4 regions of the Desulfosporosinus sp. SYSU MS00001 genome follow, and region 3 is predicted to be linked to each of the others. Evidence: riboswitches for the same ligand, from Rfam matches in the RefSeq annotation. Region 3 holds a riboswitch; each other region holds the start of a gene.
The links. A riboswitch is a leader RNA that binds a small molecule or an ion and turns the genes downstream of it on or off. The one in region 3 is predicted to bind cyclic di-GMP.
Positions count from the first base shown of each region.

Region 1 (3,134 bases), on a different contig from region 3:
TATTGCTCACCTCCTTTCCATCCTTGACTATACATCCTGTTTGATGAAAACGCGCTTACCAAATCAGGAATCCTTCATTTACCTCAAGGATATCTCTAAACAATCAGAAAATACAGTATGATCTTTTTTCATACTTTTAGAGGACGATCATCTAAAAGTTCGTACATATCGTCTATAACTTGAAAAATATTATAAGATTTTCAACGGTCCTTATTAATGCGAATCGAACTTAAATCATGCTTATTTAAAACCTTAAATCCAAAAGGCACTATTTCTTCATTGCAGAAAGTACCTAAATCATGAATTGACAAATTAGTAAGGTACCTTTATAATATAATTCATAAGGTACCTTACTAATTATTAATTGCTGCTAGAAAGCGAGGGTTAATTATGAATAACAATGATCTAGACTTATTTGATCAATTTGTCCGCCTTGAATGGCTGCTTCACCGCTATCATCAACACAACCACAGACACCATGGTCCTATGGGAGACTCTCATCGCGGCCAGGGGCGGGTACTGGCTCTACTGAAGTTAAAGCCGGAAATTAGTCAGAAAGAGCTTTCCGATATCTTGGACATCCGCTCCCAATCTTTGGGGGAATTGCTGGCAAAATTAGAGCGCAGCGGTTTTATAACCAGGACCCCTTCCCAAACTGACCGCCGTGTTATGGAGGTGCGCTTGACGGAAACAGGAAAAACGGTATCTGACCAAAATGAGCAGCAGAAAGATACTGAGTCCTTGTTTAGCTGTCTAAATCAAGAGGAGCAATCTGCTCTCAGCGATTATCTGAGTCGTATTATTGATAACTTAGAACAACAATTCGGTAATATTGAACCCGGACCACATTGGCATGGACTTGAACATGGACATGGTGGGCATCCGCCTTTTGACGGCAGAGGTTTTGGCCCTCATTGTGACCGGAGAGGCGGTCATCCACCCTTCCATGGCAGACACTTTGCTCAGCATTTCGGCAGCGAAGAAGGTCGTTCCCCTTTTGATGCCAGGGGGTTTGGCCAAAATTCTAAGCCTGAGGATAAACCAGATAGCTCTGAGGAGAAATAGATTATCGTAAAGAGACCCAATTTAGACTATTATCCCTTGAAAAGGGACTCTAGCTGCAGCAAATCTACTGCTGTACACTGATAAGTTACTGATAAGTTTCGGTATGCAGGTCTAAAAAAACCAGCCCTCTACCTACTTAAATATAGGTAAGAGGGCTGGTTATTTACAGTTTTGAAAACTTTTGCTTCAGGTCTAGACCGTTTTAAGTTCATCGTCTTAAAGCTCTCAAGCTATTTACTTTCAAGAATCTAAAAAATAGGCCAGTCTCTTTTTTAGGAGGAACATCAAGCCTAGTTTCCAAATCAGTTTCAGTTACCCCCATTCGATAGGTATGTACTAAGCTATCAGCATCCAGTCCCAGAAAACGTGCATAAGAACGCAAATAGCCTATTGTGTATACTCCTCCAGGAAGGATTCCAAAGTTCCCTTCTTCTAAAGCTTGCAAATACTTCGTTCGAATTTTAGTAATTTCTTCTACGTCTTTTAACTCTATTCCCTTTTCTTCTCGGGCCTTCCGTAATTGTAGGAAGACATTATCCATATCTAAACCTCCGGCAGCCTGGCAATCATGGCAGGGGCTTTCCTGCTTTAGACCCATAGCTTTGCGTCATACCTTTTCAGATATTTTGCCCTTATTCAGAACATTTTTCGAGATAAGGTAACATAAATGAAGATTTTATATATATTGGTAAAACGCAGTTACAGAATGTCGTATTTCCGAGAATCTTCTCGTGAAGTATTTTAACACATTTGTCAATAACTTTAAATACATTTTTGCTATATTTTTCTATATTCTCTTCTATATTTTTTACTATATCTCTTTAAATTTTTACTTAGGGATCAACACAAAAAATTGGGCTCTGCGGATCAACAACTCTTGTTGACTGTAGAGCCCAATTTTGTTGTTACTTAAGCATAATTTAAAAAGCTAGCTGTAAGATCTGTTCTTGTACATCATTCGTCAATACGCCCCCATGATAGCAAATAACATTATCCATATCAAACTGAGCTAGTTTCTTCACTGACTTATTAGCTTCATCCAAATCGTAAGTAGCTGAGGGATTCGGTCCCGATAATAGGCCGTCGTCGGCAGTTAAGGCATCTCCAGTCACTAACGTTTTACTTGCCTTATGATATAAGCAGATATGACCGGGAGTATGTCCCGGTGAATGGATGACCATAATTCCTCCGCAATAGGGGAGCTCTTCACCATCTTCAATAGTTCTATCGACCATAGCTTTAGGCGGGTTGGAAAATACCGCTTGAATTCGTTTCCGTTGGTCTTCCGGCAACGTGTCAAAGAGTTTCGATCGTTTTGCAGTTTCCGCTTTGATTAGGGGCTTATCACCTTGAATGTAAGGTTTTTCACTCTCATGTGCTAAAACTTCAACCTTTTGCTTTGCACAAGCCAAGATTTCCGGTAAACTGCCAATATGGTCAATATCTTGATGAGTTATGATAACCTTGCTCAAGCGCTCAAAGGAAATCCCTGTTTTTTCAATGGCCTCCTTAATTTGCGGTTCTAAACCCGGAAAACCGGCATCTACTAGAATTACAGAGTCTTTATCCCAAAATAGTGTTGGATAGATAGTTGTTTGACGCCCCATCAGATTAACTGTCAGTTCAAGGGCCTCAACGCCGTTTGCTATTTTCAATTCTCTCAACCTCCATTGTCATCCTAATGGATCTATAATAATAACATACAAGCAACGTTGCAAGGTGGTAATAAAGAATGATGACGATTAACAATAGCTTTCGCCGTATTTCTCAGGCTTGGTTCCTTCTTCTAAGTTTAACTGTGGTCTTTGCACTTCTCTATTTCATTTCCGCACTCTTTCCCAAGCCGATCGATCCTTCCATAAGCAAGTATTTTTCTTTAGCTTTGGCAGAGAAGGCCAGAATATACAATTACACCCCGCGTATTGTTTATATCGTTCATTTATGTTTCCAAATCGGTTTTTTAACCTGGCTGCTTTTTAGCGCCAGAGGGCAATTTTACGTTCAGCGCATCCGAAATCCCGGCCGAAATTATTGGGTAGTTTCCCTCCTTTCCATCCTGGCCATATGGC
Region 1 is NZ_JBNFTW010000004.1:291,034-294,167, reverse strand. Features, by position in the region: gene ACPUYX_RS10050 (MarR family winged helix-turn-helix transcriptional regulator) at 391-1,065, shown strand; gene ACPUYX_RS10045 (helix-turn-helix domain-containing protein) at 1,274-1,606, opposite strand; cyclic di-GMP riboswitch class I at 1,616-1,706, opposite strand; gene ACPUYX_RS10040 (MBL fold metallo-hydrolase) at 1,986-2,720, opposite strand; gene ACPUYX_RS10035 (M48 family metallopeptidase) at 2,798-3,134, shown strand, end outside.
Region 1: it holds a riboswitch for cyclic di-GMP, as region 3 does, so the genes downstream of both, ACPUYX_RS10045 (helix-turn-helix domain-containing protein) here and ACPUYX_RS14605 (ATP-binding protein) in region 3, are expected to answer to the same signal.

Region 2 (3,134 bases), on a different contig from region 3:
GATATTCGCTATCCTGTAACATACAAGCAAGAAGATGTTTTGCAGCCGATCGAAAAAATTATTCGGGGTGAGGGATTTACTTTAGAAATTCTTAGCCATCAAAAAGCTCATCATGTTCCCAAGGATAGTGAACTAGTGAAATCACTGTTGAAAGCCTATGCAGATGTAACTGGTCTCGAACCATACGCTTTTGCTATTGGCGGAGGAACGTATGCTAAAGCGCTCCCTCAGGGCGTGGCTTTTGGTCCTGTTTTCCCAGGTGAACCTGAAGTGATACATTGTGCTGATGAATATATTTCTATCAATAACGTGCTGTTAACGACCAAAGTTTATGCCCAGGCGATCTTAAATATCGCAAGTGACCCTGAGCATTGCTAAGATAAAGCGAAAGCGGATTGAAAAGGGTAGGTATGGGATAAACAAAACTAGTTTTAAAAAAAAGCTTGACTATCATTAGGAACATGAGTATACTAATTATTGTTGTTATTGCGCCACTAGCTCAGCTGGTAGAGCATCCGACTCTTAATCGGCAGGTCCGCGGTTCGATCCCGCGGTGGCGCACCAAATAGGCTTTACTCCCGCAAGCAATTGCGGGTTTTTGATTTATACAGTTAATGTATTAAACTGGCGTTTGGGGACATTTTGGGACGTATGACCAAAAGAATCCCCAATAAACTTAACAATACCTATGGAGGAAAGAAAAACAGGCATTCAAGCCTGTTCTTTTTATGCTCTTTTTGCGTTGAAATAAAGATTCAAGTTTTTGAGCGGCTTTTATGTCGGCACTCATGGAATTGAATGCGAGCAAGCACCGGAATATCAATATTGTGATTTAAGGGATCTACATTGACAGAATCATCTACGAATCGTTGTGAGGGGCTTTTTCGGTTTTTGGTGCCAACGCGACCTTTGCGGAGTGGTGTTAACCAATAACGTATCGCGTTATTTATCCTAAAATTAATTATTTTTTCAAATGCTTTAGGGACTGACCGCGGCTCTTTATGATCTGATTACATACAATGGATACCTTGAGGTTTAGTTATGACCTGTGGTTAATTTAATATAATTGAAAAATTTCGCAGTCGAAAGAAACAAAAAGTGTGCAGAAACATGCTCAAAATTCAATAAATTGGATTTATTCAGAAAAACATGTTGGATAAAAATGGTAGACAATGTTCGCTATTAAATATTATAGTTATACCTAGATTGTGAGTAAATTGTGAACATTTAAATAACTGTGAACCTGGGCAAACCAACTGAAAAGTTGGGACGCAAAGTTGGAAGTCTACGGTACTGTTGGGTGCTATGATAGTTCGACTGCTAAATTAGGCGGTCTTATTTTTTTGCGTTCAAATTAATTGGATAGTAGAAAACTCAAAACAATGAGATATTCAAGAGAAGAAAGGATGAGAGGAATGGTACTAAAAAAGAGTAAAACATTTAAAAAAAAGGGTGGGATTCATGGTTCTTTTCAACAAATTATCGCTGTTGTTTTGTGCATTTTGATGATTCCGTGGACAATTTCGCCTGCTTTTGCAGATCAAGTTCAAAATGATGGAAAGAATGTAGCGGTAACAAAAGAAACTAAAATTGAAAGGATAGCAGGCAATGATCGGTATCAAACAGCAATTGCAATATCAAAGCAAATGTATCCTCAAGGATCAGGAACAGTAATACTGGCAAGAGGAAATGATTTTCCAGATGCGTTAGCAGGGGTTCCTCTTGCGCATAAGCTCAACGCGCCGTTGTTGTTAACAGATGGAACTAGTTTAAATAAGGATACTGAGGCGGAAATTATCCGACTTAACCCTCAAAAGATTTACATTTTAGGGGGGCCAGTAGTAATACCCGAAACGGTAGAAAGTGAATTAAAGGATAAAGGTCGTGATGTGAAAAGACTAGGTGGAGTAGATCGGTACGACACCGCGTCATTAATAGCTCAGGAACTAGGCTTCAGCAATGGAAAAGCAGTATTAGCCTACGGAGAAAATTTCCCAGATGCTTTAGCTGTATCCAGTTGGGCGGCTTACAATGATGTGCCCATCCTTCTAACAGAAACAAATGAATTACCTACAGAGACTTTAAAAGCATTACAAGATTTGAATGTAACTTCTACTTATATAATTGGCGGAAAGGCGGTTATCTCTGAAAGGTTAGAAGAAAGTTTGAAAGAATACAATATGAATCCAACTCGTTATTGGGGTAATGATCGATACGAGACAGCAATAGCTGTAGCTCAAGGTTTAAAAACAGATAATAATCACTTATTCTTAGCCACAGGACTTAATTTTCCTGATGCTTTAGCAGGTGGTGTTATGGCAGCTCAGGCTAACAGTTCGTTACTTTTGGTTGATACAAATATACCTTCCAATGTATCAAACTATTTATGCACCATTAAAGATAATATTAGTACTGTTTATATTCTGGGAGGTAAAGCTGTAGTTTCGGATGATATAGTCAATTCGTTAAAAAATATTAATAGTAATTCATTAACTCTAAATTGGGTAAATAATTCACAATCCTCCCTATCAAATTTTAATCCGAGCACACAAGTATCGTTAGAAGTTAAATCGAACAAAAGTGATGTTACATTTGCCTGGTCTGCAACTGGAGGTACATTAGCTAATAAGAGTGGGGCAACAAATACTTGGACTTTACCAAATACAGCTGGAGACTATACTGTTACTGTTGAAGCCCAAATTGGTGATGTAACGAAGACAATTTCCAGAAAAATTACAGTATTAAGTGTTAGCAGTGGTGGTTATGGAGGCAGCACATCCCCAACTTCAAACAACCCATTTCTTTCAATAAGTGAATCAGGAGGATCCATTTTACTAAGCTGGGATAAGGTCGATTGTTATAAGGAATATACTGTTTTAAGAAAAATAAATAGCAGCACTTATTCAGCAATTGCCGGTAATATTGTTGAGAATTCTTACAAAGACATACAATTGAATGCTTCAGGGGTATATAAATATAAGTTACAGGCAATAAAAAATGACAATTCAATAGTAGAGTCCAATGAGGTTAGTAGTTTTGTTATAGATGGTATAGTATCAGCAGGCCAGACAGATAGCGATAATGATGGGTTGCCTGACGATTATGAGAAAAAAATCGCCTCTGATCCTAATAAT
Region 2 is NZ_JBNFTW010000006.1:8,545-11,678, reverse strand. Features, by position in the region: gene pepV (dipeptidase PepV) at 1-378, shown strand, start outside; tRNA gene ACPUYX_RS11985 (tRNA-Lys) at 489-564, shown strand; cyclic di-GMP riboswitch class I at 1,237-1,325, shown strand; gene ACPUYX_RS11980 (alpha/beta fold hydrolase) at 1,407-3,134, shown strand, end outside.
Region 2: it holds a riboswitch for cyclic di-GMP, as region 3 does, so the genes downstream of both, ACPUYX_RS11980 (alpha/beta fold hydrolase) here and ACPUYX_RS14605 (ATP-binding protein) in region 3, are expected to answer to the same signal.

Region 3 (3,134 bases):
CTGATTGTCTTATTAAGCATTCCCAAAGCCATACAAGCAAAAAAAGGGTTTATCGGCAAAAATCAGCCCTCTCAAATGATGCCTGCAGTTCGCGATACAGCTCAAACCAATACAATGTTTGGACTTTTGTTATGTATAGGATTATACATTACGCAAATTTCGGCTATATTAACTAGCCATTTTGGGCACTAATATTGGGAAACATACAAAAAACACTGTTCCTCTAGGATTACTCTTGAAGTTAATTGTCGCGTTATGACGATTAGCAATATCGTAACAAGTACTTAACCCTAACCCTGTTCCATTCTCTTTCGTTGTAAAAAACGGTGTTCCAATATCATTTAAGTATTCTATTGGAATGCCGCCCCCTTCATCCTCGATACATAATACCACCTGACTATTCTCGACATAGGTAGACATACACAATGTTCCCCCCGCTTGCATCGCCTCTAAACCATTACGACACAAATTAAGCACTAGCTGCGAAATCTCATCCGGATTTAGTAAGATCTTAGGCGTTTCTCCGGGCAGAAACTTTATTTGTTTATCCTGAGAAAGAGAATCTGCTTCAAGTAAAGGATACAAGTGTCTTAAAATCTCATTGATATTTAGGTGATCTTGTTCTTTTGGAGAATGACGTGAAAGGGAGAGAAAATCCGAAATAATTTTGTTTGCACGATCAAGCTCATTGATCATGAGCATAAAGGTATCTCCTTGTAATTGAAACTCTGGTTTGGAGCCAAGCAGCTGGAGGAATCCCCGTACCGTTGTAATTGGATTCCTGATTTCATGGGTTATTCCAGCTGCCATTTGGCCTACTAAATTAAAACGTTCCAGATTGACCATTTCTAGATGTAAGCGTGTCAATTCCTGCTCAGCTTTTTTTCGCTCCGTTATATCATAAAGGGTTTTAATGACAAGCCTTGTTCCATTCACATCCATAAACGGTTGGATTTTAACCTCGTAAATTTTACTATTGTAAAAAATTTCCTCATCTTTTATGGGTTGCCCTGTAAAGAACGCTTCCTTTATTCTACAGTTCTCACATGGTCTATTCCTCTTGAGCATGTTATAGCAAAACTTACCATTCCTTTCGCCAAATTCCAAAAGATAATTACGATTAACAAAGTGTACTTCATAAGTTTCTCCTACAACAATCACTATTCCTGGAAGACTGTTAAATAAATCAAACATACGTTGACGATCTTCTTTTATTGCCTCTTCTCGTTTCCTTTGCTCATTATGTATCCGTATAAAGAGGCTGCCGGTAAACCAGCCCAATAATATCCATAGCCAAGAAATTCTTAAAGAGTGATTATGGGAATCTAGCCATCTGTCAAACAAAAAAAGAATGAATCCAATACTTAATCCTATAAGCACATATTTTCTTTCTTTCATAGTTACTCCCTCAACATCAAAGGACTCAATTTTTATCCAGTTTTGAAGACCCCCACTCCTACAAGTGGGGGTGGGTCCTTCGTTAACTTCAGCTGGGGTAGAGTCCCCCTTCGCCGCTAAGTATTCCTATTGGGAAAGGCGACTCGGCAATAATGTCCACTGGACATTATTGTATCTGAAGCCCCGATGTTCAGCTTTAGCTGAACGAGTTCACTGGGGCTAGTTCCAAACTATATATCTATTAACCTGTATCTTGACCTTTTCGGCCAACAAAACCCGGGATTAAAAACAATCTTAATTCTTTCAAAATTATTCCTCCCCAAATAAAAAACCTGGTTTACTTAAAAACCAGGCCGGTTGCGCTACTCGTTCCACATGTATAAAGCGCCCAAATTATCCAATACATGCTTCAAAACTTCCTAATTATATATTAAATTAGCAAAAAGGAAATAATTATGTTAAAAACTCTTTCATGTGTAGTATAACATAGATATACTGTATAATTTGTCACAATTTGTATCTAATGTTAGAAAAAGTTTTCTGCATTTGCAAGGCACGGCAACCTTGACCAGACAGTTGCGGACTTTGGAAGAAAACGGACTTATTCTTCGTAAGGTCTATCATCAAGTTCCCCCAAAAGTAGAATATTCATTAACCGAGATTAGAAGTGAATTTAATGAAGTTCTGGAAAAGTTAGAAGTGTAGGGAAGAAAGTATATTAATTATTCCAGAAATAAAAAACTGCAGGACACATTTTAACTCATCTAGAGCACCTTTTGTCCTGCAGTTACTGCTATCGTTTATAAATACTCTTAAACAGACCTTTGCCTTCGGAATATGGTAACTACTTTCTCAAGAAAAGTCATGCTATAACCTAGAAGCTCCCTTTGATGTACCATAAAGTCTTAAAACATAGTTTAGATTATTTAATGCCTATGCGCAGGCGATAACAGAAGTCAATACTAAATTCAGTATTACTGTAGATCTCTAATATTTTCTCCTGAAACCTTACTAAGTAGGGATTAATCCTATCCTTATCTTCTTTGAGAATAGCTTGTAATCCACCTTGGCTTAAGGCAAGCTTAATTAATCTCTGAGCAGTACAGTTTTCAGAATTCGAAAATACGATCTCCCTTACATAGCGAAATTCTTGACTATTTTTTATGTTCGTAAGATGGTTGTCTTTGTTCCATCTCACAAAACTATCTTTTAGCTTAGGATGGTTAGACTCAATTTCCGCAACCTTTTCAAAGAGCAGGCTGTATGCCAGCTCGGCTTCCCAGTTACAAACCGGCGGCCAATCATAATCATAAACTGCAAAAACGCCGCCTATCGTCAGCAGCCTCGACACTTCCTTCAATGTTTGTTGAGGGTTCATCCAGTGAAATGACTGCGAACAGGTAATGATATCTGCACAATTATTCTCCAATCCTGTATCGTTGGAAAAGGCAGAAATGAATTCAATATTGCTAAGATTAGCTAGTTTCTCTTTAGCTATCCTTTGCATATCCACACTAGGCTCTATTCCTATAATCTGACGACTCACATCGCTCCAGATTGCTGTGGAGAGGCCTGTGCCGCATCCCAAATCAACAACCAGCGATGGATTGCGTCCTAAATAGTTTAATAAAATTTCTTTTACCTTTTCAGGACTTTGGGGACGTGAGTTATTATAAATATCAGCAAATCCCAAAAACCTGTCGGCATTAAGCTTTACGTTTTCTGGCATTTAAAGC
Region 3 is NZ_JBNFTW010000008.1:24,682-27,815, forward strand. Features, by position in the region: gene ACPUYX_RS14600 (1,4-dihydroxy-2-naphthoate polyprenyltransferase) at 1-192, shown strand, start outside; gene ACPUYX_RS14605 (ATP-binding protein) at 169-1,398, opposite strand; cyclic di-GMP riboswitch class II at 1,741-1,827, opposite strand; gene ACPUYX_RS14610 (winged helix-turn-helix transcriptional regulator) at 1,963-2,103, shown strand; gene ACPUYX_RS14615 (class I SAM-dependent methyltransferase) at 2,321-3,127, opposite strand.

Region 4 (3,134 bases), on a different contig from region 3:
TCGATTTTCGTGACTGCTCAGCAAGTTTTCGTACTTCTTCAGCCACCACCGCAAATCCACGGCCATTTTCTCCTGCTCTTGCTGCCTCAATTGCGGCGTTTAAAGCTAGTAAATTGGTTTGTTCCGAAATTTGAGTTATAAACTGAATGATGGTGCTGATTTTTTTAGAGCTGATTGAAAGACCTTCAATACGTTCTTGAATGATATTTGTCCCGTCACTGATGTTAGTCATCTGGAAGGTTACTTCATCCAAAGCCTTTTGGCCGGCTTGAGTTGTCATCAATGTTTTTGTCATCGAGTCGGCAATTTCACTGCTGCTGGCCGCAACTTCCTGGGTGCTGGCAGAAATTTGTTCAATAGAAGAAGTTACGTCATCAACAGCCATAGCCTCTTTTTCGGTCTCGTTGGCAACAAGCTCCATGGATGAGGCGATCTGATTGGCAGCTTGTGTGTTTTCTTCAATAATGGCACTAAGTTCTTCAGATGATGCAGTTACTTGTTGTGAGGTATGACTAACCTGGTTAACTAGTTCAAGGAGGTGTTTTTTCATAAGGTTAAAACTCTGGGCTAACTTACCTGACTCATCGTTTCCCTTGACAATAACATCTTCAACTGTCAAATCACCATTTGAAACTCGTTCTACCCCGGCTAAGACTTTCTTAAGGTTAATGGTAATTAAATTAGAAATTAGATAACTGATCAGAAGACCCAAAAGAGCCGCGATGAGGGTTAAAACAATGATGACTCTTTGGGCATCAATATTTGTCGAGTCATTTTGAGTATAGATAGTATCTGCTTTTTGGGCACAGAAATCAGCAAGTTCTTGCAGGGTCGTATTTATCGTATCGAGATGTGCTTGAGCGTTATTAGCGAAATATTCATAAGCCGTTGGATTTCCCTGTTTGACCAGCGCTATTGCTTTTTGCTGTTCAGTTCTAAAGGCGGTTAACTCCTGATTAATTTTCGATACTTTTTCTTTTTCATAGGAGTTATTAGCTAATTTCAAGTAGGAAGCATAACTTTTATCAAAGTCATCAGAGAGAGAAATGATCTCGTCTTGCAACTTTTGTTGAGTGGTTTTATCTTTGACTAAAAAATAATGAAAGGTATCTGATTCATCAGCCCTGGACAAAGCTCGCGCATCATTTATGTATTTAACAGACAGAAGGTAATTTGCATAGATATCATCCATTTGAGAATTGTCGACGGAACTAAAGTGGTAACCAACAAAACCCACTGCACAGATGAACAATACCATGATTACGACCAAGGCTAAAATCTTTTTCCGAATTTCCCAATTTCTAAACCAACTCATACATAGCGCCTCCAAATTATTGGTATTTGGCAAAATTAGTTGACTTATCTCGTCTAACACATTTTAGTTGTTTACTTAATACGTTTTCTTTCATCATTCGCTTTAAGCGCAGCATCTGTTGCTGAGGATTTGAGCCCTCCTTTTATTAGGATTTTAGGGTGGAAATAAAAATCGCCACACCTTTGCGGTATGGCGATATGAGCGTTTCGGAAGCTTGGCAGTCATCAGCTTAACTGGAAGACCCATAGCTTTGCGTCCTTGGCTTTCGCCAAGTTTGCCTTTATCGTCCATCCCATAATTTTTTTGTACAGAACTCTTTCGTATAGTTATAATACTACCTTTAATTTCTCGAATGTTGATGTTGACAGTATCTTAATGACTTTATCAAAATTTATTAAACAGTAAGCCCATTAAAATAAAGATAAAGTACAGCCCACTAACCAGGGACTGTACTTTATGTTGCCGTGATGTAACAGCAGTGATAGGTCCATACACCAGAACCATCATTCAAAATGGTGTTAAAAGTCCATCGTTTATATTCTTAGACGCAAAACCTTTATAGAACAATCACACTTTAGTCACGAAAATACCAAATGTCTGGTTTAGAGTAACGTTAGGACAAAAAGGAGGTGAGTCGAACCATGAATCCCTACAGTGGAGGCTTTAGTTTTGGAAGTAGTCAGGGGCATATTACGCCTATTCCCAATGCTCCTGGTTCTAATTTCTCTGTTCCCAACAGTGGCGGCAGCAATGTAATAAGTAGCGGTTTAAACGTTTACGCCTTAATTAACATGGGGCTACATTTTATTATCGCAATCGCTGTTCTCCTGCTAATATTCTATACTGTTAAACACTTAGGTGAATTTCTCCTTTCAGTTAATAAACAGAGTGATAAAGCTCTTGAATTGCTGAATGAGCGCTATGCCCGCGGAGAAATTGACATGGAGGATTATATGACAAGGAAAAAGACGTTAGGTTACATGTCTGAAACGAAAACAGGTTAAGAAGAATCAGGAATTCGCACGTTAAATAAAGTCTTCTGCCCAAGAATTTCCTAAATTTGGAATATTTCTTGGGCTTTATCGCTTTTATAGGTTTTATAATTTTTAAGCCGAAATATCTGGATTCATGCCGACCAACTATTGCGGATATACGGCAATTCATCCCCCAACCTAAATGGGTAGGAGACGAGGTTAAATTTGCTAGGAACTTTCCGATGTAATTCACTGTTGGCTGTAGGACCAAAAAACTGGTATACTAGTACAAAAAGATTGGAGTACTGTATGGACATTGCCGTCTCGGAACGATTGTCTCACGAGTCAACACGTGAATATGTCTATCGTTGTTTGAAAGAAAATATTATGAATTTAAGGCTTCCCCCAGGAAGTGCCTTGTCAGAAAAGGATATTTCCATATTGCTGAATGTAAGCAGGACTCCTGTCCGAGAGGCTTTTATTCAGCTGGAAAGCGAATATCTGCTGGATATATTGCCTCAAAAAGGAACAAGAGTTTCTTTATTAGATGTTGAGAATGTAGAAGAATCCTTCTTCTTACGTGAAACTATAGAGAAGGAAGTCATAAATCTCGCGGTTAAAGAATTTCCTGCAGATAAGTTATTCGAACTGCAGTCTAACATAACCCTTCAGGAATTATGTGTAGAAGAAGAAAATTATCTGAAGTTTTTTGAGCTTGATGAAGCTTTACATAGGTGTATCTTCGAAGGGTGCAGAAAGGGTCGTATTTGGTCACTAATCCAACAAATGAGTACCCATTATAACAGAGTAAGGATGTTGAATGTTGCCGGCAAACATGATTGGCC
Region 4 is NZ_JBNFTW010000002.1:108,000-111,133, forward strand. Features, by position in the region: gene ACPUYX_RS03900 (methyl-accepting chemotaxis protein) at 1-1,315, opposite strand, end outside; cyclic di-GMP riboswitch class I at 1,521-1,604, opposite strand; gene ACPUYX_RS03905 (SHOCT domain-containing protein) at 1,957-2,319, shown strand; gene ACPUYX_RS03910 (GntR family transcriptional regulator) at 2,599-3,134, shown strand, end outside.
Region 4: it holds a riboswitch for cyclic di-GMP, as region 3 does, so the genes downstream of both, ACPUYX_RS03900 (methyl-accepting chemotaxis protein) here and ACPUYX_RS14605 (ATP-binding protein) in region 3, are expected to answer to the same signal.